One region of the Brevibacterium metallidurans genome, then DNA from elsewhere that is predicted to be linked to it. Evidence: predicted binding sites of a transcription regulator. Region 1 holds the regulator's gene; each other region holds the start of a gene.
What was found. Region 1 encodes HspR, which represses chaperone genes until heat shock. Its sites were predicted from a motif close to AAGTTGAGTCNNNNNGACTCAACTT; they were not measured.

Region 1 (6,832 bases):
GCTGAGCACCTCCCTGCCTTCGACCATGAGCTCCTCGACTTTCGCGCCTTCCCGTGCCCGCTCGATCACCCACGTGCTCAGCAGCGCCACGGCTTCCGGGTGGTTGAGCGGCACTCCGCGTGACAGCCGGTCGCGGGCGATCATGCCGGCCACCGAGAGCAGCAGCTTCTCGGTGTCACCGGGGGTGAAGTGCATCAGCGCTCCCGGCCGGGGTCGGCGGACTCGCGCCCGACCTCGGCCCGCCCCCGCGTGACACTCGGCCGTGCCCCACCGGGGTCGGCAGGCAGGACATGTTCGCCGAGGCGGTCGGTTGAGAGCGCGAGCGAGCTGAGATAGAGCGGCTGCCCGTCCGGACCGGTCTTCGCCGAGGCGATCATGTCCGGACGCTCGAACTCCATCTCCGTCACGTGGCACCACAGAGTGACATCGGTGGGATTGCCGTGCTCGTCGAACATCGGCACATCGATGCCGTCGTCCCGGCGGCGCAGGTAGTACCGGCCCCGGGTGAGGATCGCCATGAGCGGGGTCGCGACGATCGCGATACCCACGGCGAAGAGCGGCGAGAACGGCTGCACGGCGGCACCGAACGCCCCGAAGTAGATGGCGATGGACACCCCTCCCGAGAGCAGGAGGGACACGACTCCGACGGGATTCCAGTCGTAGAGCATGCCCCGACGGAACTCCGGTGTCTTCGGCGAGAGACCGAGAACGTACTTGTTGATCGCAATGTCCGCGGCGACGACGCAGATCCACGACATCGCGAGGTTCGCGTAGAAGCTGAGGATCGCGTTGAGGAAGTCGAACATGTTCAGCTCCATGAGCGCGAGCGCGAAGAGCAGGTTGACGACGAGGAAGGTGATCCGTCCCGGATAGCGCTTGGTGATGCGCGTGTACGCGTTCGTCCAGGCCAGCGAACCCGAGTAGGCGTTGGTGACGTTGATCTTCACCTGCGAGATGACGACGAGAACGACGGCGAGCAGGAGGGCGAGCCACTGGGGCATCATCTGCTCGTAGGTGGCGAGCAGCTGCTGGACCGGTTCGGTCGCGAAGCTCGTCGCCCCGGGGACGTTGGCGATGAGGTAGACGGCGAGGAACATGCCGATGATCTGCTTCGTCGCCCCGAAGATCACCCAGCCGGGTCCGGCGAGGATGACGGCGGCCCACCAGCTGCGACGGTTGGCCGGGGTGCGCGGGGGCATGAAGCGCAGGTAGTCGATCTGCTCGGCGATCTGGGCGATGAGCGAGAGGCAGACGCCGGCTGCGAGCATCGCCGAGGCGAAGTTCGCGCTCTCCCCGTTCTCCCCCTGGTAGGCGAAGAAGGAGTTGACGGAGTCGGGCTGGAAGGCGATGAGGTAGCCGACGGGGACGACCATGAGGACGAGCCACAGGGGTGTCGTCGAGACCTGCAGCCGGGCGAGCGCCTTCATGCCGAAGATGACGAGCGGGAAGATGAGCACCGTGGACACGAGATAGCCGATGGGGCGTGGGAGTCCGAGACCGAGGTAGAGCCCTTGGGCCATGATCGAGCCCTCGAGGGCGAAGAAGATGAAGGTGAACGTTGCGAAGATGATGTTCGTGATCACCGAACCGTAGTAGCCGAATCCGGCCCCGCGGGTGATGAGATCGAGGTCGAGGTTGTAGCGCGCGGCGTAGAACGCGAGCGGCCAGCCGGTGAGGAAGATGATGATCGCGGCGGTGAGGATGCCGAGGATGCCGTTCGCCGTGCCGTGCGCGAGCCCGATGCTCGCACCGATCGAGAAGTCGGCGAGGTAGGCGATGCCGCCGAGTGCGCTCGTCGCGACCACGGCCGGCGCCCACGTGCGGTAGGACCGCGGTGCGAACCGCAGCGTGTAGTCCTCGAGACTCTCCTTCGCCGCGGCCTTCGCCTCATTGCTGCCGGCCGGCGGCGTGGCCGACCCGTCTGCGGTCACTGTCATGGTGGGCTCCTCGGTCGTCGTCCGGACTCAACATCGCCCATCCTGACAGCCGATTGTTTCGGTCCGTGACGGGCGAGTTTCGTCCATGTTTCGAGACCTGTATCTCACCTTGCAAACACTGCCGCCCGCCGAGGTGGAACGCCGCAGCCCTCGCGTCGAGCCGAGTGCGTGTGTGCCGCCGCCGAAAACAAGTCGAGCCCACTTGAGTCTGTGGGGCACAGTTCGTGAACTGTGCCCCACAGACTCAAGTGAGCTCAACCGAGAGTCGACCGCCAGTAGGCAACCGGCCGCCAACAGCCGGGCGACCACTATCAGGCAACCGGCCGCCCGCCAACTGCCGACCCGCTCACACCCTCCGGGCGCGGAAGTCGTCGTAGAGCACGACGGCGCCGGTCGGGGATTCGGCTTTGACCTTGGGGCGCCGGCCCCGGGCGATCGAGACGACATCGCCTCCGGAGCCGGCGGCGAACACGCGCGCATCGCGTTCGCGTTCCTCCGCCTGCGCGAGGACTTCCTCCTCGAGCTCCTGGTTCCGGTTCCTCAGTGCGTCGATCTGGTTCTGCATCTCCATGATCTTCTTGATCCCCACGAGGTTGACCCCCTCGTCCTGGGAGAGATGCTGGATCAGGCGCAGCTTCGCGATGTCGCGACCCGAATAGCGTCGGCCTTTGCCGGCCGTGCGCTGCGGGATGACAAGGCCCATCCTGTCGTACTGGCGCAGGGTCTGCGGGTGCATGCCCGCAAGCTCCGCCGCCACCGAGATGACGTAGAGGGCCGCGCTCTGAGAGAACTGCATACGAATGCGCCGCCTCAGCTCGTCTTGGCCCGATCGAGCAGGCCGGCCCGCGGATCCTCGTCCTCGGTCGCCGCCTTGTACGCCTCGACCGCTTCCTTGGCTTCCTTCGACAGGTTCTTCGGTGCGACGATCTCCACGGTCACGAGCAGATCGCCCGTGCCCTTCTTCGTCTGCACGCCCTTGCCGCGCACCCGCAGGGTCCTGCCCGAGGGCGTGCCCGCGGGGATCTTGACCTTGACGGGCTGACCGCCGAGCGTGGGCACCTTGACCTCGGCGCCGAGTGCCGCCTCGTCGAAGCTCACCGGCAGGTCGATGCGCAGGTTGTCGCCGTCCCGGGTGAACACCGGGTGCGGTTTGACGTTGACGGTGAGGATGACGTCTCCGGGCTCGCCGCCGTTCGGGCTGGCCTTGCCCTTGCCGGCCAGACGGATCTTCTGCCCGTCCTTGACCCCGATCGGGGTGCGCACCGTCAGCGGCTTGCCGTTGGGCATCTTCAGTTTGACCGAGGCGCCGTTGGCCGCCTCGGTGAAGCTGAGGTTCGTCGAGGACTTGATGTCCCCGCCCTTGACCGGAGGCGAATAGCCGCCGAAGCCACTGTCGCCGTAGCCGCCGTAGGAGGCACCGCCGCCGAATCCGCCCAGCAGATCGGCGAGGTCGGGCGGCACGTCTCCGTAGCCGCCGGATCCGCCGAAACCGCCGCCGGAGTACGTCGTCCGGGTCCGGGTGCGCCCGCCGCCTCCGAAGAGGTCGGAGAACACGTCGTCGAAGCCGCCTCCGCCACCGGCGCCGCCGGCGCCCGCGCTGAACCGGGCACCGCTGCCCATCGCGCGCACCTGGTCGTACTGCTCGCGCGACTCCTTGTTCGACAGCACCTGGTGGGCCTGTCCGATCTCCTTGAACTTGGCCTCCGCCTCGGCGTCGCCCGGATTCGCGTCCGGATGGTACTTCCGCGCGAGCTTGCGGTAGGCCTTCTTGATCTCGGAGTCCGTGGCGTCCTTGGAGACGCCGAGGGTCTTGTAGAAGTCCTTCTCGAACCAATCATTCTGAGGTCCGGTACTCATCTGGCACCTCCCTTCTTCCTTGTCCTGTTCTGCTCGCCGCTGCCTGCCGGCACCGGCTCTGTCATCGTTCTGCTCATCTGTCCACTCACAATCCGCAACCTCCGAAAGCTGTCCTCCCGGAGATTCCGGACCGTCGCCGAGGCGGCCGCCCCGCTCCCAGCGTCCGTGTCCGGACGCTGGGGCTGGGTGTCACCTCGGCGGGGTCGGGATGCTCAGTCCTCGGGCTGCTGCACGCCGACGCGGGCCGCGCGGATGATGCGATCACCCATGCGGTAGCCCGGCTGCATGACCATGAAGACCGTCGGCACCTCGACATCGTTCGACGGCTGCTGCATGAGAGCCTCATGCAGGCGAGGGTCGAACTCGTCGCCGACGGCGCCGTACTGTTCGACGCCGACCTTGGCCAGGGCGTCGAGCAGCTTGTTCACGTGGGCCTCGAAGGGCCCGGTCACGTCGCCGTTCTCCTGCGCCAGACGCACCTCGTCGAGGACGGGGACCAGGGCCTCGACGGCCTTGATCGTTCCGCCCGCGGCTGCCCGCTCGCGTTCGCGGTCGGCACGCATGCGGTAGGCAGCGTACTCCGCGTTGATCCGCTTGAGATCGGCGAGGTGGGCGGCCGCCTCCGACCCGGGCGCGGGCTCGGCCGCACCCGGCTCGGTGGCCGCCTCGGTGTCGTCCAGCGTGGAGGCATCGGCCGGGATGTCGACACCGAGGTCGCTGGCGTCGGCCAGCACCTCCTCGGTGTCGGCGCCTTCACCGGCCCCCGCGGCCGACTGGGCGTCGGCCTCGGGACGAAGCTCACCGGTGTCGGGGTCGACCCGGCGCTTGTCATGGAAGGTGAAGCGCGGCTCCTCGGACGACGGATCGTTGCCCTCGGTCGTCATTACTTCTTCTCCCCGTCCTCATCATCGTCGACGACCTCGGCATCGACGACATCGTCGTCGGCACCGGTGCCGGCATCGGAGGCGCCGGCCTGGTCAGAGGCACCGGCGGCGCCGGCGTCCTGCTGGGCGTAGATCGCCTCGCCGATCTTCTGCTGCTTCTCGGTGAGCGTGTCGAAAGCCTTCTTCACGGCGTCGTCGTCTTCGCCCTCGAGAGCCTTCTTGACGGCGTCGACGTCGGCCTGCATCTCCGACTTCAGTTCCTCAGGCAGCTTGTCGGCGTTGTCGTCGAGCAGCTTCTGGGTCTGGTAGGCGAGGTTCTCCGCGTTGTTGCGGACATCGGCTGCCTCACGGCGCTTCTTGTCCTCCTCCGCGTGCTCCTCGGCCTCACGGACCATGCGCTCGATGTCCTCCTTGGGCAGGGCCGAGCCGCCGGTGATCGTCATCGACTGCTCCTTGCCTGTGCCCTTGTCGGTGGCCGAGACGTGGACGATGCCGTTGGCGTCGATGTCGAAGGCGACCTCGATCTGCGGCACTCCGCGCGGAGCCGGCGCGATGCCGGTCAGCTCGAAGGTGCCGAGGTTCTTGTTGTCCCGAGTGAACTCGCGCTCACCCTGGAACACCTGGATCGACACCGAGGGCTGATTGTCCTCAGCCGTGGTGAACGTCTCCGAGCGCTTGGTCGGGATCGGGGTGTTGCGTTCGATGAGCTTCGTCATCACGCCGCCCTTGGTCTCGAGTCCGAGCGAGAGCGGGGTGACGTCGATGAGGAGGACGTCCTTGCGTTCGCCCATGAGCACACCGGCCTGCACGGCGGCGCCGATCGCGACGACCTCATCGGGGTTGACGCCCTTGTTGGGCTCCTTGCCTCCGGTGAGCTCGGTGACGACCTGGGTGACGCCGGGCATACGGGTCGAACCGCCGACGAGGACGACGTGGTCGATGTCCTTGACGGACACGCCTGCGTCCTTCATCACAGCGTGGAACGGGGCCTTGGTCCGCTCGAGGAGGTCCTTGGTCAGATCCTCGAACTTCGCCCGGGTGAGGGTCTCGTCGAGGTGGATCGGACCGTTCTCGCTCATCGACAGGTACTGCAGGGAGATGTTGGTGCTCGTCGCGGACGAGAGCTCCTTCTTCGCCTGCTCAGCGGCCTCCTTGAGACGCTGCATCGCCGTGGAGTCCTTGGTCAGGTCCACGCCGTAGTTGTTCTTGACCTGCTCAACCAGCCAATCGACGATCCGCTGATCCCAGTCGTCGCCGCCGAGGCGGTTGTCGCCGGAGGTCGCACGGACCTGAATGGTCGAGAAGCCGTCGTCGTCCTTGCCGACTTCGAGCAGCGAGACGTCGAAGGTGCCGCCGCCGAGGTCGAAGACGAGGATGAGCTCGTCTTCCTTGCCGCGTTCGAGGCCGTAGGCCAGGGCCGCAGCGGTGGGCTCGTTGATGATGCGCAGGACGTTGAGGCCGGCGATCTCACCGGCGTCCTTCGTGGCCTGACGCTCGGCGTCGTTGAAGTAGGCAGGGACGGTGATGACCGCGTCGGTGACCTTCTCCTGCAGGTACTCCTCGGCGTCGTGCTTGAGCTTCTGGAGGATGCGGGCGGAGACCTCGGGAGCGGTCAGCGTCTTGCCGCCGATCTCGGTGTTCCAGTCGGTGCCCATGTGGCGCTTGACGGACGCCACGGTGTTCTTCACGTTGGTGACAGCCTGGCGCTTGGCGATCTCGCCGACCAGGGAGTCCCCGTTCTTGTTGACTGCGACGACGGACGGGGTCGTGCGACCGCCTTCCATGTTCGCGATGACCTTGGGGTCGCCGCCTTCGAGGACTGCGACGACGGAGTTCGTGGTTCCGAGGTCGATTCCAACTGCACGTGCCATATCGTTTCTCCTTATCTGTGAGAGTCGGCTCGGGCTGAATGCGCGCGGTCGGCCTGAGAGGTGCCACCGGGAGCTGCCTCCCGGAGTCGTCTCGTCGGACCGTCGCCCGCATTGAGTCTGATGGACTCAAGTATTCTCTTCGCGGCCGAGATCGTCAATCCCCGCCTCATAAAAGTTGCGTACACCAGACTCAACTTTGTGGAGCGGGGGTTTATTCCGCTCCTGAAGAATTTTTTCGAAGGTCCTTTAAGATGCGTTCCGAGTGGTGCGCTTCCTACCAGCA
Region 2 (6,832 bases), on a different contig from region 1:
GCGGCGGGAGGTCATCTGCATGCCATGAGTCAATCTCATAAGGGCGAAAGCTGTCAATCTGTGCCTTAATATTGAGACATGATGCTGCCTGCCGACTTCGATCATCTCGTCATCGCCGTCCCGAATCTCGCCGAAAGTGTTGAGCAATGTGAAGCCGCGCTGGGGGTTCGTCCGGTCCCCGGCGGAGTGCATCCGGGGCTCGGGACGGCCAATGCGCTGCTCGGTCTCGACATCGGCGGCACTCGCGCCGGGCGCGCCTATCTCGAGATCCTCGGGCCCGACCCCGACCAGGATCCGCAGCTCTCCGCACCCCGCTTGGGCGGGGTGAGCGCACCCATCGTGCAGCGTTGGGCGATCCACCCGAGCGACTTCGACGGAGCCGTCGCGGCAGCCGCAGGCTCGAGCGATCCGGCGGTCGACCTCGGCGAGGTCCACGACATGACGAGGCGGACACCGGAGGGTGAGACGCTGCGATGGCGGCTGACGCGGCGGATCCCGCTCGCCCTCGGCGGAATCCAGCCGTTCCTCATCGACTGGCTGGACTCGCCGCACCCGGCGAGCCGGGACATGCCGAGCGTGAGCCTCGCACAGTTCTGGGCGACGAGCCCCGACCCGGCCGAACCCCGCGCCGTCCTCGCGGCCCTCGATGCGAGGATCGAGGTCGAAGAGGGCGAGACCGACGCCCTGCACGCACGACTGGAAGGACCCCGCGGACCGTGGATCCTCTGATTCCCGCACATCTCGACCACTTCGTCGTCACCGTCCCCGACCTGTCGGCCGCCGTCGCCGAGATCGAGGCGGCCACAGGGGTCCGCGCCGTTGCCGGCGGCCGTCACCCCGGGTTGGGGACCGCGAACTTCCTCATCGGGCTCACCCCCGCCGGGTGGGAGGCCGGGGCGCGGACCCATCTCGAGATCCTCGGACCCGACCCGGAACAGGAGCGGCCCGCAGACGGCACCCTGCCCCTCGACGCGCACCTGGCGACCACACCGACCTTGCAGACGTGGGCGATCCACCCGCCGGCATTCGCCGCGAAGGTCGCCGCCGCGAACACCGAAGGCGTCGATGTCGGCGAGGTCCGCGACATGTCCCGCGAGACTGCCGAGGGCGAACTGCTCGAGTGGCAGCTGACCTCCCGAGCGCCATTGCCGGGCGAGGGCACACAGCCGTTCCTCATCGACTGGGGGCTCTCGCGGCATCCCGCCGAGGGTGAGCTGCCGAGTCTCGAGCTGCTCGGCTTCGCTGTCGAATCGCCCGAACCCGATCGGACGCGTGAGGTCCTTGAGGTGCTCGGTGCCTCCGACGCCGAGGTGGTGGCCGGTCCCGAGTTCCGTCTGCGTGCTCGTCTGCGGGGTCTGGGCGGAGAACTCGCCTTCTGAACGGAATTCCTGCTGAGGTCCCGCGGAGGTGCGGGCCTCGCGGTTAGACTCGCAGGTGTGATTCCGCCCCTCCCCGTCACCGAGCACGGTCGGATCGGCCGTGCCGCCTCGGCGATGGCCGTTGCAGTTCTCCTCACCGCCGTGAGCGCCTGCGCGCCCGCCGAGGAGCCGACCGAGACCCGCAGGACCCCGCAGGTCGTCGAGACGATCGCGGCCCCCGCCGTCACCGAACCCCGTGAACCGACCGAGAAGCCGACCGAGTCGTCGGGCGGTGGGGAGGATGTCAGCGAGGATGACATCGACATGAAGGGCAGCGGGTCGTGGAATCGACCCGCCGAGGAGGTCGGCCCCAATCGCGACGGAGGCCGGTCGTTCAAGGTCGCCCTGCGCGTCGAGGACAACCTGCCCATCGACGTCGACGAGGCGGCCGCCTTCGTCATCGACACCCTCCAGGACAAGCGTGGCTGGCAGGACATGGACGGCGTCTCGATCGAACTCGTCGACAAGGGCCAGGATGCGATGATCAGCATCGCGAGCCCGAACACCGTCGACGAGATGTGCCTGCCGCTGAAGACCCTGGGCAAGCTCTCGTGCCGCAACGGCCCCAACGTCATCCTCAACGCCAAGCGGTGGGTGAGTGCGACGAAGGAGTTCGACGACCTCACGCAGTACCGGCAGTACCTCATCAACCACGAGGTCGGGCATGCGCTCGGCCACGGACACAAGTCCTGCCCGGGCAAGGGCAAGACCGCCCCGCTCATGCAGCAGCAGACGAAGGGCCTCCAGGGCTGCACACCCAACGGGTGGCCGTCGAAGGGGTAGCTCGTCCGTCGATGGGCCGGCCTGCCCGTTTCAGGGGCAGGCTGCTGGGAGGTCAGTCTGCCTGATCCGGACGTTCCTCATCGGTGAAGAGGCGGCCCGCGACGTCCTGCTGGGCCAGCCGGCGCAGAGACAGAAGCACCGGTTCGAGGAGGACCGTGCCTAGCACCGACTGGCGGACGGCTCGGGAGACCTCGTCGGTCGGCACGGTCGCGAGCTCCGCTTCGGCGAGATCGTGGACCGTGCGCCCGTAGCGCGCCAGACCGCCGTCGACGACGTCGATGCCACCGGCCTCGACCGCGCGCAGAGCGCTCGCGAGCTGGGTGAGTTCGACGCTGCCCGGATCGACCGTCCAGCCGAGTTCGGCGACGAGCTCTCGAGCAGGGTCGAGGTCCGGGTCCTCGTCGGCCGCCGCGCCGGATGCACCCGTCGGGGCCGTCGCCGTCTGTGCAGCACCGAGCACGTCGAGGAACGTCTCCGGCGGATCGTCGATGACCCCGAGCACGCGCCCCGCCGCCTCGACCGAGAGCCGCGCCGGGCCGAGGAGCGCACGGATGAGCTCGAGCCGGTCGACGTGCGCCTCGGAGTAGACCGCCTGCGTCGCCGAGGTCCGCTCGCCGGGCGGCAGGAGTCCTTCGCGCAGATAGTACTTGATCGTCGCCACCGGCACGTCGCTGCGACGCGAGAGCTCGGAGATGCGCATGCGGACCTCGTTTCGTCGACCGGTCACGGGCTGTGACTGTCCGTGGGATTCGCCCCTTGACAGATTCGCCCGCCATATTGGAAAGTGAAGGTATCCACTATTGGAGAGTTCGGGTATCCAGTATGTCAGGAGAAGGCGATGACGACCAAAGCGAACACGCAGCAGGGCCCGAGCGTCGGGCCGGAGAAGCTCACCCACGACTACGACGGCGAACTCGTCGTCTTCATCATCGGCATGCGGATCCGCCAGTGGTGGCGCCCGGACCTCTGGGTGCCGGTCTTCACCGCGATGCCGCGGATGCTCGCCGAGCTCTCCGCGGACCCGGACTCGGGAATGCGCGGCTACCGACTCGTGTTCGATCCACGTGGGCCCTGGCTCGTCCAGTACTGGGACTCGCTCGAGAAGCTCTACGCCTATGCCGCCGACCCGACAGCGAAGCACCGACAGGGGTGGACGGAGTTCAACAGGCGGGCCCGCTCGGCACCGGACGCCGTCGGCGTCTGGCACGAGACCTTCCCTGTCGACGGGGCCGAATCGATGTACGTCGGCACCCCGCCGCTCGGCCTCGCGAAGGCCGTCGGCACCCGCCCGGTCGGTCCGCGCAGCGCCCGCGCCCGCGACCGGCAGGCCCGCCGAGACCGGTGAGACGGCGTCGCGGAGGAGCCTGCGGAGACCTCGCTCACGCTCGGACTCGAGCGGGGAATAACCCTGAAGTGATTCTCGTTGATTGGGTCAAAGGACTTAACTGAGTCACCCTGACTCAACTTTCAAGAGGAGGTCACTTTGGCTAACTTCTTCGGACCTTCCGGCGGCGGCGAGGGCTCGTTCGACGAGTTCCTCGCCCGCTACCTGCAGGGTCAGAACACTCCACGGCAGGGCCGTTCCGTCGACATCAACCGTCTGCTCACCAAGCGCACGCGGGACCTCGTCGACGGCGCTGCCGACTATTCGCGCGGACGCGGCCAGGAAGAGGTCGACGCGCTCCACCTGCTGCGCGTCATGGTCGAATCCGAACACGGCGCGGCCTCGCTGCGCCAGATGGGCGCCGACCCCGAGGCGATCGTCCACGCGATCGACGAACGGCTGCCGCAGGCCGCCCCTGCGCGCAGCGGCGACGGTGCGCCTACGCTCACCGGCGCCGCCCAGAAGGCCCTGCTCGACGCCTACCAGGTGGCGCGCGCCTTCGGATCGACCTACATCGACCCCGAACACGTCTTCTTCGCCTTCGTCCTCAACCAGGAGATGCCCGCCGGGCGGATCCTCGCTCAGGCCGGCGTCACGCAGGCGACCCTGCAGGCCGGCGCACAGGCCGAGGCCAAGCAGAACCAGGGTGCCGAGACCGAGACGGGAGGCGAGGAGACGATGCTCGAGAAGTTCGGCACCGACCTCACCGCACTCGCCGCGGAAGGCCGACTCGACCCGGTCATCGGCCGCGGCGACGAGATCGAGGAGACCATCGAGATCCTCGCCCGCCGGACGAAGAACAACCCCGTGCTCATCGGTGAGGCCGGCGTCGGCAAGACCGCCGTCGCCGAGGGCCTCGCCCAGGCCATCGAGTCCGGTGAGATCCCCGCGCAGCTGCGCGGCAAGCGCGTCGTCTCCCTCGACATGCCCGGCATGCTCGCCGGCACCCGCTACCGCGGTGACTTCGAGGAGAGGCTGACGTCGACCCTCGACGAGATCGCCGAGGACGGGGACATCATCGTCTTCGTCGACGAGCTCCACACCCTCGTGGGTGCCGGCGGCAACGGCGAATCGAACTCGATGGATGCCGGCAACATCCTCAAGCCGAGGCTCGCCCGCGGAGATCTCCACCTCCTCGGCGCGACGACTCTGCGCGAGTTCCGCACGATCGAAAAGGACTCGGCTCTGGCCAGGCGCTTCCAGCCGGTCATGGTCGGGGAGCCGACCATCGAGGACGCCGTGACGATCCTCGACGGCCTCTCCGGTCGCTATGCCGACCACCACGGCGTCACCTACGACGCCGAGGCGATCCGCGCCGCCGTCGAACTCTCGCACCGCTACATCACCGACCGGTTCCTGCCGGACAAGGCGATCGACCTCATCGACCAGGCCGGTGCGCGGCTCTCCCTGCGCCGCGGACCCGTCGTCGACACGGCGGCGATGCGCGCCGAACTCGGCGAGCTCGAAGCGGAGAAGAACTCGGCGATCGCCGCGGAGAACTTCGAACGGGCAGGCGAGATCCGCGACGAGATCTCCCGCCTCACCGACCGACTCGAGGAGGTACTGAACTCAGCGACCGCCTCGGCGGAGGACGGTGACGGCGTCGTCGATGCCGAGCAGATCGCTCAGGTCGTCTCCCGGGCCACCGGGATCCCGGCTTCGAGCATGACGCAGGAGACGAAGATCCGCCTCGCCGGGCTCGAGGACATGCTCCACGGGCGCGTCGTCGGCCAGGACGACGCCGTGACCGCGGTGTCGAAGGCCATCCGCCGGTCGCAGACCGGAATGGGCGACCCGGCCAGGCCCATCGGCAGCTTCCTCTTCCTCGGCCCCACGGGCGTGGGCAAGACGGAGCTGGCGAAGGCGCTCGCTGCGACCCTCTTCGACGACGAGTCGGCGATGATCCGGTTCGACATGAGCGAGTTCGGGGAACGGCACACCGTGTCCCGTCTCGTGGGCGCCCCTCCCGGGTACGTCGGCTACGACGAGGCCGGCCAGCTCACCGAGCAGGTCCGCAGGCGGCCGTATTCGGTCATCCTCCTCGACGAGGTCGAGAAGGCGCACCCGGATGCGTTCAACCTGCTCCTCCAGGTCCTCGACGACGGTCGGCTCACCGACGGTCAGGGCCGGACGGTCGACTTCCGCAACACGGTCATCATCATGACCTCGAACCTCGGGTCCGAGTTCATCGGCCAGAGCACCCCGCTGGGCTTCACCTCGGCGGATGCCGCGGTCACCGACCGTGACCTGCGGGCGAAGGTGATGGGCAGGCTCAAGGAGGTCATGCGTCCCGAGTTCCTCAACCGGATCGACGAGACCGTGATGTTCACCCGCCTCGACCGCGTCCAGCTGCGGGAGATCGTCGGACTCCAGCTCGAACTCTCGATCGAGCGCCTGGGCCGTCAGGGCATCGCCCTCGACGTCACCGAGGAGGCCATGGACTGGCTCGCCGAGGCGGGCTACGAACCCGAGTTCGGTGCCCGTCCGCTGCGCCGGGTCATCCAGCGCGAGCTCGACGACCGGATCGCCGACATCCTCGTCACCGAGGCGGTCGGCGAGGGCGGAGTCGTCGACGTCACCGTCGTCGACGGTCAGCTCGCCGTCACCGCGCGAGAGAGCGCGCCGCTGGCCGCGTGAGTGCGGCCGTGTGGGCGGCGCCTGTGTGGGTGCCGCCTACGCGAACTCGGCCGCCTGAGCGCGGCTGCTGAACGTGTGTGACTGCACGGGCCAGTGCCCGGGTGGGAGATCATCTCCGACCCGGGCACTGTGCTGTCCGGGGACGAGTGTGGCTGCCTGCGGGCGCGAGCGGCTGCTCAGGGACGCGGACCAGCTCGGCGATCCGACACCAGCTCGGTGAACCGACACCCCGCGAAATACGAGCACGGTGTTCCGACACCAGCGCGGCGAACCGACACCAGCACGGCGCATGGACCGTGCTGGCGTCGGAACACCGTGCTGTTGCCGGCGCTGCCCACCGCGGCACCCCACCGCGGCACCCCGCGGCACGCCCCACCGCGGCACCCCGCGGCACCCCGTCGCCTCACACGAGCGGGACGGTGATCTCCTTCATCCACGCCTTCCGGCCGAAGTCGCGGGCGCGCACGGTCACCGAATCGGAGGTGACATCGACCTGCAGGCCCTGGTTGAACCCGCCGGGCACCGTCTTCTCGCCGCCCTGACCATTGTCCGTGTAGCCGGTCTCGATGGCGCCGGTGTTGAAGACGTTGAAGCCGACGAGGTTGCCCGA
Region 3 (6,832 bases), on a different contig from region 1:
GGAGATCTCCGGCCGCGACACCGCCGTCGTCACCGTCGGGACCTTCCACGGCGGGCTCAAGGAGAACATCATCCCGGATTCCGCGGTTCTCACCCTCAACATCCGCACCTTCGACGAGGACGTGCGAGCCACCGTGCTCGAGCGGGTGCGGCGGATCGTGGAGGCCGAAGCGCAGGCCTCGGGAGCCCCGGAACCCCTCATCGAGGAGATGCACTCGTTCCCCCGCTGCTACAACGATCCCGATGCGACCGCCGCGTTCGTCACCGCTGCCGAGGCGGAACTCGGGGCCGCGCACGTCCACGTCGTGCCCGCCGTGACCGGCAGCGAGGACTTCGGGGCCTTCGCCGACGCCCTCGGCGTGCCCTCGGTGTACTGGTTCTTCGGCGGCTACTCCCCCGAGCGACTCGCGAAGGCCGAACCTCCGGCCGGCAACCACTCCCCGCACTTCGCCCCCGACGACGTGCCGACGACCCTGGAGACCGGTCTGCGGGCCGCGCTCACCGCCGTGCTCAGCCGGGTCGGGAAGTGACCGGCATGGACGAGCTGCGCTGGATGAGCACCCGGGAGCTCGCGGCCCGGATCGCTGCGAAGGAGATCTCCGCCCGGGAGGCGCTTGCCGATCAGCTGCGCCGCATCGACGAGGTCAACCCCGCGATCAATGCCGTCGTCACCCGCGATGACGACCGGGCGATGGCCGCGGCGGCCGCCGCGGACGAAGCACTGGCCGCGGGAGCGGAGCCCGGTCCCCTCCACGGGGTGCCGATGACGCACAAGGACACCCACGACACCGCGGGCATGCGCACGACCTGGGGTTCGCCGATCTTCGCCGACCGGGTGCCGGAGACCGATGCGCTCATCATCGCGCGGCTGCGGGCGGCGGGGGTGATCACCTCGGGCAAGACGAACGTCCCCGAGTTCGCCGCCGGCTCCCACACCTTCAACCCGGTCTTCGGCACCACCCGCAATCCCTACGACCTCACGAAGTCCGCCTCCGGCTCCTCCGGCGGGGTCGGGGCGGCACTCGCCGCCGGCATTCAGGCCTCCGGGGACGGTTCCGATATGGGCGGGTCGCTGCGCTCCCCCGGTTCGTTCAACAACGTCGTCGGCTTCCGGCCCTCGAACGGCCGGATCCCGCACACGCGCCCCGGCAATCCGTTCGCCTGGCTGGCCCAGAGCGGGTTCATGGCCCGCACGGTCTCCGACGTCGCCCTGCTCATGAGCGTCGGCGCCGGCCCGGAACCTGGAGCACCCGCCTCGCTGCTCGAACCCGGTTCCGTCTTCGACCGGCCGGTCTTCCGCCTCGGCGCCGAGGTCGAACCGTCCCTGTCCGGGATGCGGATCGGCTTCAGCCCCGACCTCGCGGGTCTTCTCCCTCTCGAACCCGAGGTGCGCGCGATCGTCTCCGACACCGCCGCCGTCTTCGCCGGTCTCGGCGCCGACGTCGATGACACGATCCCCGACCTGCGAGATGCCGACGAGGTCTTTACCGTCCGCCGCGCCCTCGACTTCGTCGGTTCGTGGGGGCCGTTGCTGAAGACGGACCGCGGCCGGATGAAGGACTCCGTCGTGTGGAACATCGAGGAGGGTCTGCGGCTCACCGGCGCCGAGGTGGTCTCAGCCGAGACCGCCCGAGCCAGGCTGAGCGGGGAGGTCGACGCATTCTTCGCAGGCCACGACGTCCTCGTCCTCACGACCTGCCAGGTCCTGCCGTTCGACATCGGCATCGAATACCCCACGGAGATCGACGGGGTGGCTATGGGCAGCTACCTCGACTGGATGCGGGCGCTGTGTCTGATCTCGGCGACCGGCTGTCCCGCGGTCTCCGTGCCCGCCGGCTTCTCGGCCTCGGGACTGCCGGTCGGCGTCCAGCTCGTCGCCCGGCCCGGCGACGACGTCCGCCTCCTCGAGGTCGCCCACGCCTTCGAACAGGCGACTCTGGTGGCAGAGCGCCATCCCGACATCCCGGTCGTGGACGTCGGGGAGGAATGAGGACGGTCGACGCCGGGTGCGCAGCGAGGTTCGGCTTGCCTCAGCACTGTTTGCCGAGCCTTCCCACACTGGAATGATTCCAGAAATGGTGTCAGGCTAGTCTTGAAGCAGGCGGCATCCCGTCGCCGGCCGCAGTCATTAGGAGTCACACATGCACATGAGCCCCGCAATGCAGAAGGTCCTCGGCGAGCAGGTCACGCTCGAACTCGAGGCCTCGATGGTCTACCTCCAGATGTCGATCCAGCTCGACGATCAGGATCTGCCCGGCATGACCCGGTGGATGCGCGCGCAGTCGGAGGAGGAGCAGGTCCACGCGGCCAAGTTCATCCAGCACTGCGTCGACCGTGGCTTCGCCCCGCAGATCGGCGACATCGCCGCCCCGAAGGTCTCGGGATCGCGTCCTCTCGACTTCTTCAAGGCCGCACTGGCCCATGAGGAGAAGGTCTCCGAGTCGATCCGCAACATCTACCGCACGGCTCAGACCGAGGGCGACATCGACGTCCTGCCGCTGCTCAACTGGTTCATCGACGAGCAGGTCGAGGAGGAGGCGAGCATCTCGGAGATCATCGGCCGCCTCGAGATCGTCGGCGACAGCGGTTCGGGTCTGCTCTCGATCGACAATGCGCTCGGTTCGCGCCACCCGGACATCACCGCCAAGAGCGAGTGATCTCCTGAGTCCACGGCCGGTCCCCGCTTCGGGGGCCGGCCGTTTCGCATTCGGTGGGAGTTCCCTGTGTGCGGAATGATTTCAAAGTTGAGTGTGTTTGACTCAATGTACAGACTCTCTGAGAAAGGATGCTCATGGCCACTCGCTTCGACCCGATCCGCGATCTCGACCGTTTCTTCACCGAGGTCACCCGGAACCCGAACTCGACGACCCTGCCGATGGACCTCTACCGCGACGGCGAGGTCTTCGTCGCACAGATCGACATGCCCGGGGTCGACCCCGCGAGCATCGACGTCGATGTCGAGGATCGGACCCTGACCGTGCGTGCTCAGCGCACCTCGCCGGTGGGTGAGAAGGACGTCAAGTGGCTGACCCGTGAGCGCACGACCGGCACGTACGCCCGGCAGCTCACGCTGGGCAACCGCGTGGCCCTCGACCGGATCAGCGCCGACTACCAGGACGGCGTGCTCACGCTGACGATCCCCGTTGCCGAGGAGGCCCGTCCCCGCAAGATCAACGTCAACCACCAGGCCCCGAAGGAGACCGAGGTCGTCGAATCGACCGAGGTCATCGAGACCGAGGAGCGGACCGACTGAGTCCCCCGTCTCCGGATGCCCAGCGGGGTCGCACGATGTGCGGCCCCGCTTCGCGTGTCCGCAGGCCTGCGGCTCAGAGCCGATCGAGCACGTAGGCCAGGCACATATAGGGCAGGTCGACAGTGCCCGAGATCGGATGCTCCTCGCCGAGGTAGCCGCGCAGATTGGACTCGACACGCGCCCGCGTCGCCTCGTCCGACCGCAGCCAGTACGAACGCGTACGCGCGAGGTCGACGATGCCGTCGACGTCGAGCGGGGTCGCGAAGTTCACGACCGCCCGCTCCCGCAACGCGAATCCGGCGGGTGCGGGAACGTAGGCGGGACGGTAGACGTCGCCGGCGTGCATGATCCGGCTCAGCCGCAGCACCCAGTCGACGCGGACGTCGAGCTGATTGATGAGGATGACCAGGCGACCTGCGGGCCGCAGAATACGGGCGATCTCCGCGGCGGCGGCCGCCTCGTCGAACCAGTGCCAGGCCTGAGCGACCGTGACGACGTCGACGCTGCCTGTGGCCAGGCCCGTGTCCTCGGCGGTGCCGAGCGTCGTCGGTGCGGGGTTGCGGGTCAGGGCGGGTCCGTCGGGATCGACGGCGACCACCTCGGCGCCGAGGCCGAGCAGCTGCGTCGAGAGGATCCCCGTGCCCGCGCCGAGGTCGCAGACGCGCAGCCCCTGCCAGCCTCGGCCGAGGAGGTCGAGGGCGGCCTGCGGATAGCCCGGGCGCACCGCATCGTAGCGGTGGGCCTCACGGGAGAAGTTCGTCCCGTGGGCGGCCCGGGCGCGCGGTCTGACCATGCGGTTCCACTCCCCTGCTCATCCACCCGCATTCTGCGGGCCCGTCTCGGCATCCCACTCTAGCGGTCGCACTCCCTCGTTGTGACTAGGATGGGGAGGACCGGCAGAGACCACCGCCGAGAACTCGGCGAAAAGGAGCATCGATGACCTCAACCCCCGATCTCGAGTCCGAGCTCGAGCAGGCCTCACGTGCGTACGAGGAGTTCGCCTCCCGCGGACTGGCCCTCGACATCACGCGCGGCAAGCCGGGCAGTGAGCAGCTCGATCTCTCCGATGCGCTGCTCGGCCTGGTCACCGGGGAGGATGCGCGCACGCCGAGCGGGGTCGACGCCCGCAACTACGGCGGCATCGACGGCCTTATCGAACTCCGGGAGATCTTCTCCCCCCTGCTCAAGGTGCCCGCCGACCAGCTGCTGGCCGGCGGCAATGCGTCCCTGACCCTCATGGGGCAGGCCCTGACCTTCGCGCTCCTCCACGGCACTGCGGTCGACGGCACCCCGTGGGGTGCGGGACCGCATAAGCTCCTGTGCCCGGTTCCCGGCTACGACCGCCACTTCACGCTCGCGGAATCCCTGGGGTTCGAACTCCTCTCCATTCCCATGGACGACGAGGGGCCGGTCGTCGCCGAGGCGCAGCGTCTCGCCGAGGATCCCAGCGTCAAAGGCATGTGGCTCGTGCCCATGTACTCCAATCCCACGGGCATCACGATCACCGAGGAGCGCGCCGCCGAACTCGCCGCGATGCCTGCGGCCGCCCCTGACTTCACGCTGCTCTGGGACAACGCGTACGGCCTCCACCATCTGCGTGAGACGCACCCGGAGCCCGTGGACATCCTCAGCCTGTGCGCCGAGGCGGGACATCCCGAGCGACCGTGGATCTTCGCCTCGACGTCGAAGATCACCCATGCGGGCGCGGGCGTATCCTTCTTCGGCGCCGGCCCGGAGACGATGCGCTGGTTCATCGCGAACCTCGGCAAGATCGCGATCGGTCCGGACAAGGTCAACCAGCTGCGCCACCTGCGGTTCTTCGGTGATGCCGACGGCGTCGTCGCCCACATGCGCAAGCACGCTGAGATCATCGCCCCGAAGTTCGACGCCGTCCTCGACGCCCTCGAACAGGGTCTCGGCGGCACGGAGCTGGCGACGTGGACGAAGCCCGACGGGGGGTACTTCATCACCCTGACGACGCTCGAGGGCACCGCGGAGAGGATCGTCAAGCTCGCCGCCGAGGCCGGCGTCAAGCTCACCCCGGCCGGGGCGACCCATCCCTACGGGATCGACCCGGCCGGCAACGTCATCCGCATCGCCCCGACGATGCCGAGCCTCGCCGACGTCGAACTCGCCGCCGAAGGCCTCGTCGCATGCGTCAAACTCGCCAGCTACGAGAAGCTGCTCGCCGGATAGGACCTGACAGCGATGCGAAGGGCACCCGGCTGAACCGGGTGCCCTTCGTCGTGTGCGGATCTGGCGCCGGAACTGCTCCGACCGAGGCCCTCAGTACTCGTAGAAGCCGCGTCCGGACTTCACACCGAGCAGGCCCGCATCGACCATGCGGGAGAGGAGGACCGGCGGCTTCGCGGCGGGGTCACCGGTCTCGGTGTAGATGCTCTCGGCGGCGAACAGGCAGGTGTCGAGGCCGACGAGGTCGGCCAGAGCGATCGGACCCATCGGGTGCGCGCACCCCTTGACCATCCCCGTGTCGATGTCCTCCTTCGTCGCCAGCCCCGCCTCGAGCATCCTGATGGCCGAGCACAGGTACGGGATGAGGAGGGCGTTGACGATGAATCCGGGACGGTCGGAGGCCTGGACGGGTGCCTTGCCGAGAACCTCGGTCACGAACGTCGTCGCGGTCTCGGCGACCTCGGGGTCGGTGAGCACCGAGGAGACGATCTCGACGAGCGGCTGCACCGGCGCCGGGTTGAAGAAGTGGATCCCGAGGACGCGTTCGGGCCGCGAGGTCGCCTGCGCGAAGCGGATGATCGGCATCGACGAGGTGTTCGAGGCGAGGATCGCGTTCGGATCGGTGACGACCTCGTCGAGCTGGGCGAAGATCGCCTTCTTGATGTCCTCGTTCTCGCTCGCGGCTTCGATGACGAGCTGCCGGTCGGCGAGGTCGGCGATGTCGGTGGTGAACCGCAGACGCGCGAGAGCCGCCTCCGACTCGGCGGCCGAGAGCTTGCCCTTCTCCACGGCCTTGGCCAGCGACTTCTCGATCCGCGCGCGACCGGCGGCAACCGCGTCGTCGCTGACCTCGGAGACGATGACGTCGCAGCCGGATTTCGCGAGCACCTCGGCGATGCCCGCCCCCATGAGCCCGCTGCCGATGACGGCGGTGCGTGCGATGACCATATGCTTGTTCCCCTCGTTGTTCTCAGATTCTGCTGTGTGCGCAGACGCTGCTGTGTGCGGTGCGGTCATGAGGCCAGGAACCATGAGGACGAGCGGATCGCCTTCATGGCCTCGCGGCGGCGCTCCCCCGGCAGCGTCTGGATGTAGACCTGACCGTCGAGATGGGCGATCTCGTGCTGGATCATCTGCGCGAAGACCTCGTGTCCTTCGATCTCGACCGGATTGTTCTCCGCATCGACCCCGCGGGCACGGGCGAACTCCCACCTCGGGGTGGGGAAGAACAGCCCGGGCACGGACAGGCAGCCCTCTTCGATGTCGCGCAGCTCGCCGCCGACCTCGACGATCTCCGGGTTGATGAGATACCCGGTGCGCCCGTCGAGGTCATAGCCGAACGCCCGCAGCCCGACCCCGATCTGCGGGGCCGCGACCGCGGCGCGAC

Region 2: a site for HspR is predicted at 3,644-3,668, ahead of AACX88_RS10960 (ATP-dependent Clp protease ATP-binding subunit). Genes of this name have one in related genera too.
Region 3: a site for HspR is predicted at 2,741-2,765, ahead of AACX88_RS03185 (Hsp20/alpha crystallin family protein). Genes of this name have one in related genera too.

What each region holds. Positions count from the first base shown of each region.
Region 1 is NZ_BAAAAF010000004.1:310,576-317,407, forward strand. Features, by position in the region: gene AACX88_RS07835 (urease subunit gamma) at 1-195, opposite strand, end outside; gene AACX88_RS07840 (purine-cytosine permease family protein) at 195-1,937, opposite strand; gene AACX88_RS07845 (heat shock protein transcriptional repressor HspR) at 2,284-2,733, opposite strand; gene AACX88_RS07850 (DnaJ C-terminal domain-containing protein) at 2,748-3,794, opposite strand; gene AACX88_RS07855 (nucleotide exchange factor GrpE) at 4,007-4,678, opposite strand; gene dnaK (molecular chaperone DnaK) at 4,678-6,549, opposite strand.
Region 2 is NZ_BAAAAF010000008.1:17,609-24,440, reverse strand. Features, by position in the region: gene AACX88_RS10985 (VOC family protein) at 79-729, shown strand; gene AACX88_RS10980 (VOC family protein) at 717-1,379, shown strand; gene AACX88_RS10975 (DUF3152 domain-containing protein) at 1,437-2,201, shown strand; gene AACX88_RS10970 (MerR family transcriptional regulator) at 2,254-2,901, opposite strand; gene AACX88_RS10965 (DUF4188 domain-containing protein) at 3,040-3,546, shown strand; gene AACX88_RS10960 (ATP-dependent Clp protease ATP-binding subunit) at 3,685-6,222, shown strand; gene AACX88_RS10955 (metallophosphoesterase family protein) at 6,626-6,832, opposite strand, start outside.
Region 3 is NZ_BAAAAF010000002.1:118,626-125,457, forward strand. Features, by position in the region: gene AACX88_RS03170 (amidohydrolase) at 1-529, shown strand, start outside; gene AACX88_RS03175 (amidase) at 535-1,989, shown strand; gene AACX88_RS03180 (ferritin) at 2,141-2,656, shown strand; gene AACX88_RS03185 (Hsp20/alpha crystallin family protein) at 2,791-3,252, shown strand; gene AACX88_RS03190 (class I SAM-dependent methyltransferase) at 3,326-4,045, opposite strand; gene AACX88_RS03195 (aspartate aminotransferase type Ic) at 4,189-5,448, shown strand; gene AACX88_RS03200 (3-hydroxybutyryl-CoA dehydrogenase) at 5,539-6,393, opposite strand; gene AACX88_RS03205 (peptide deformylase) at 6,459-6,832, opposite strand, start outside.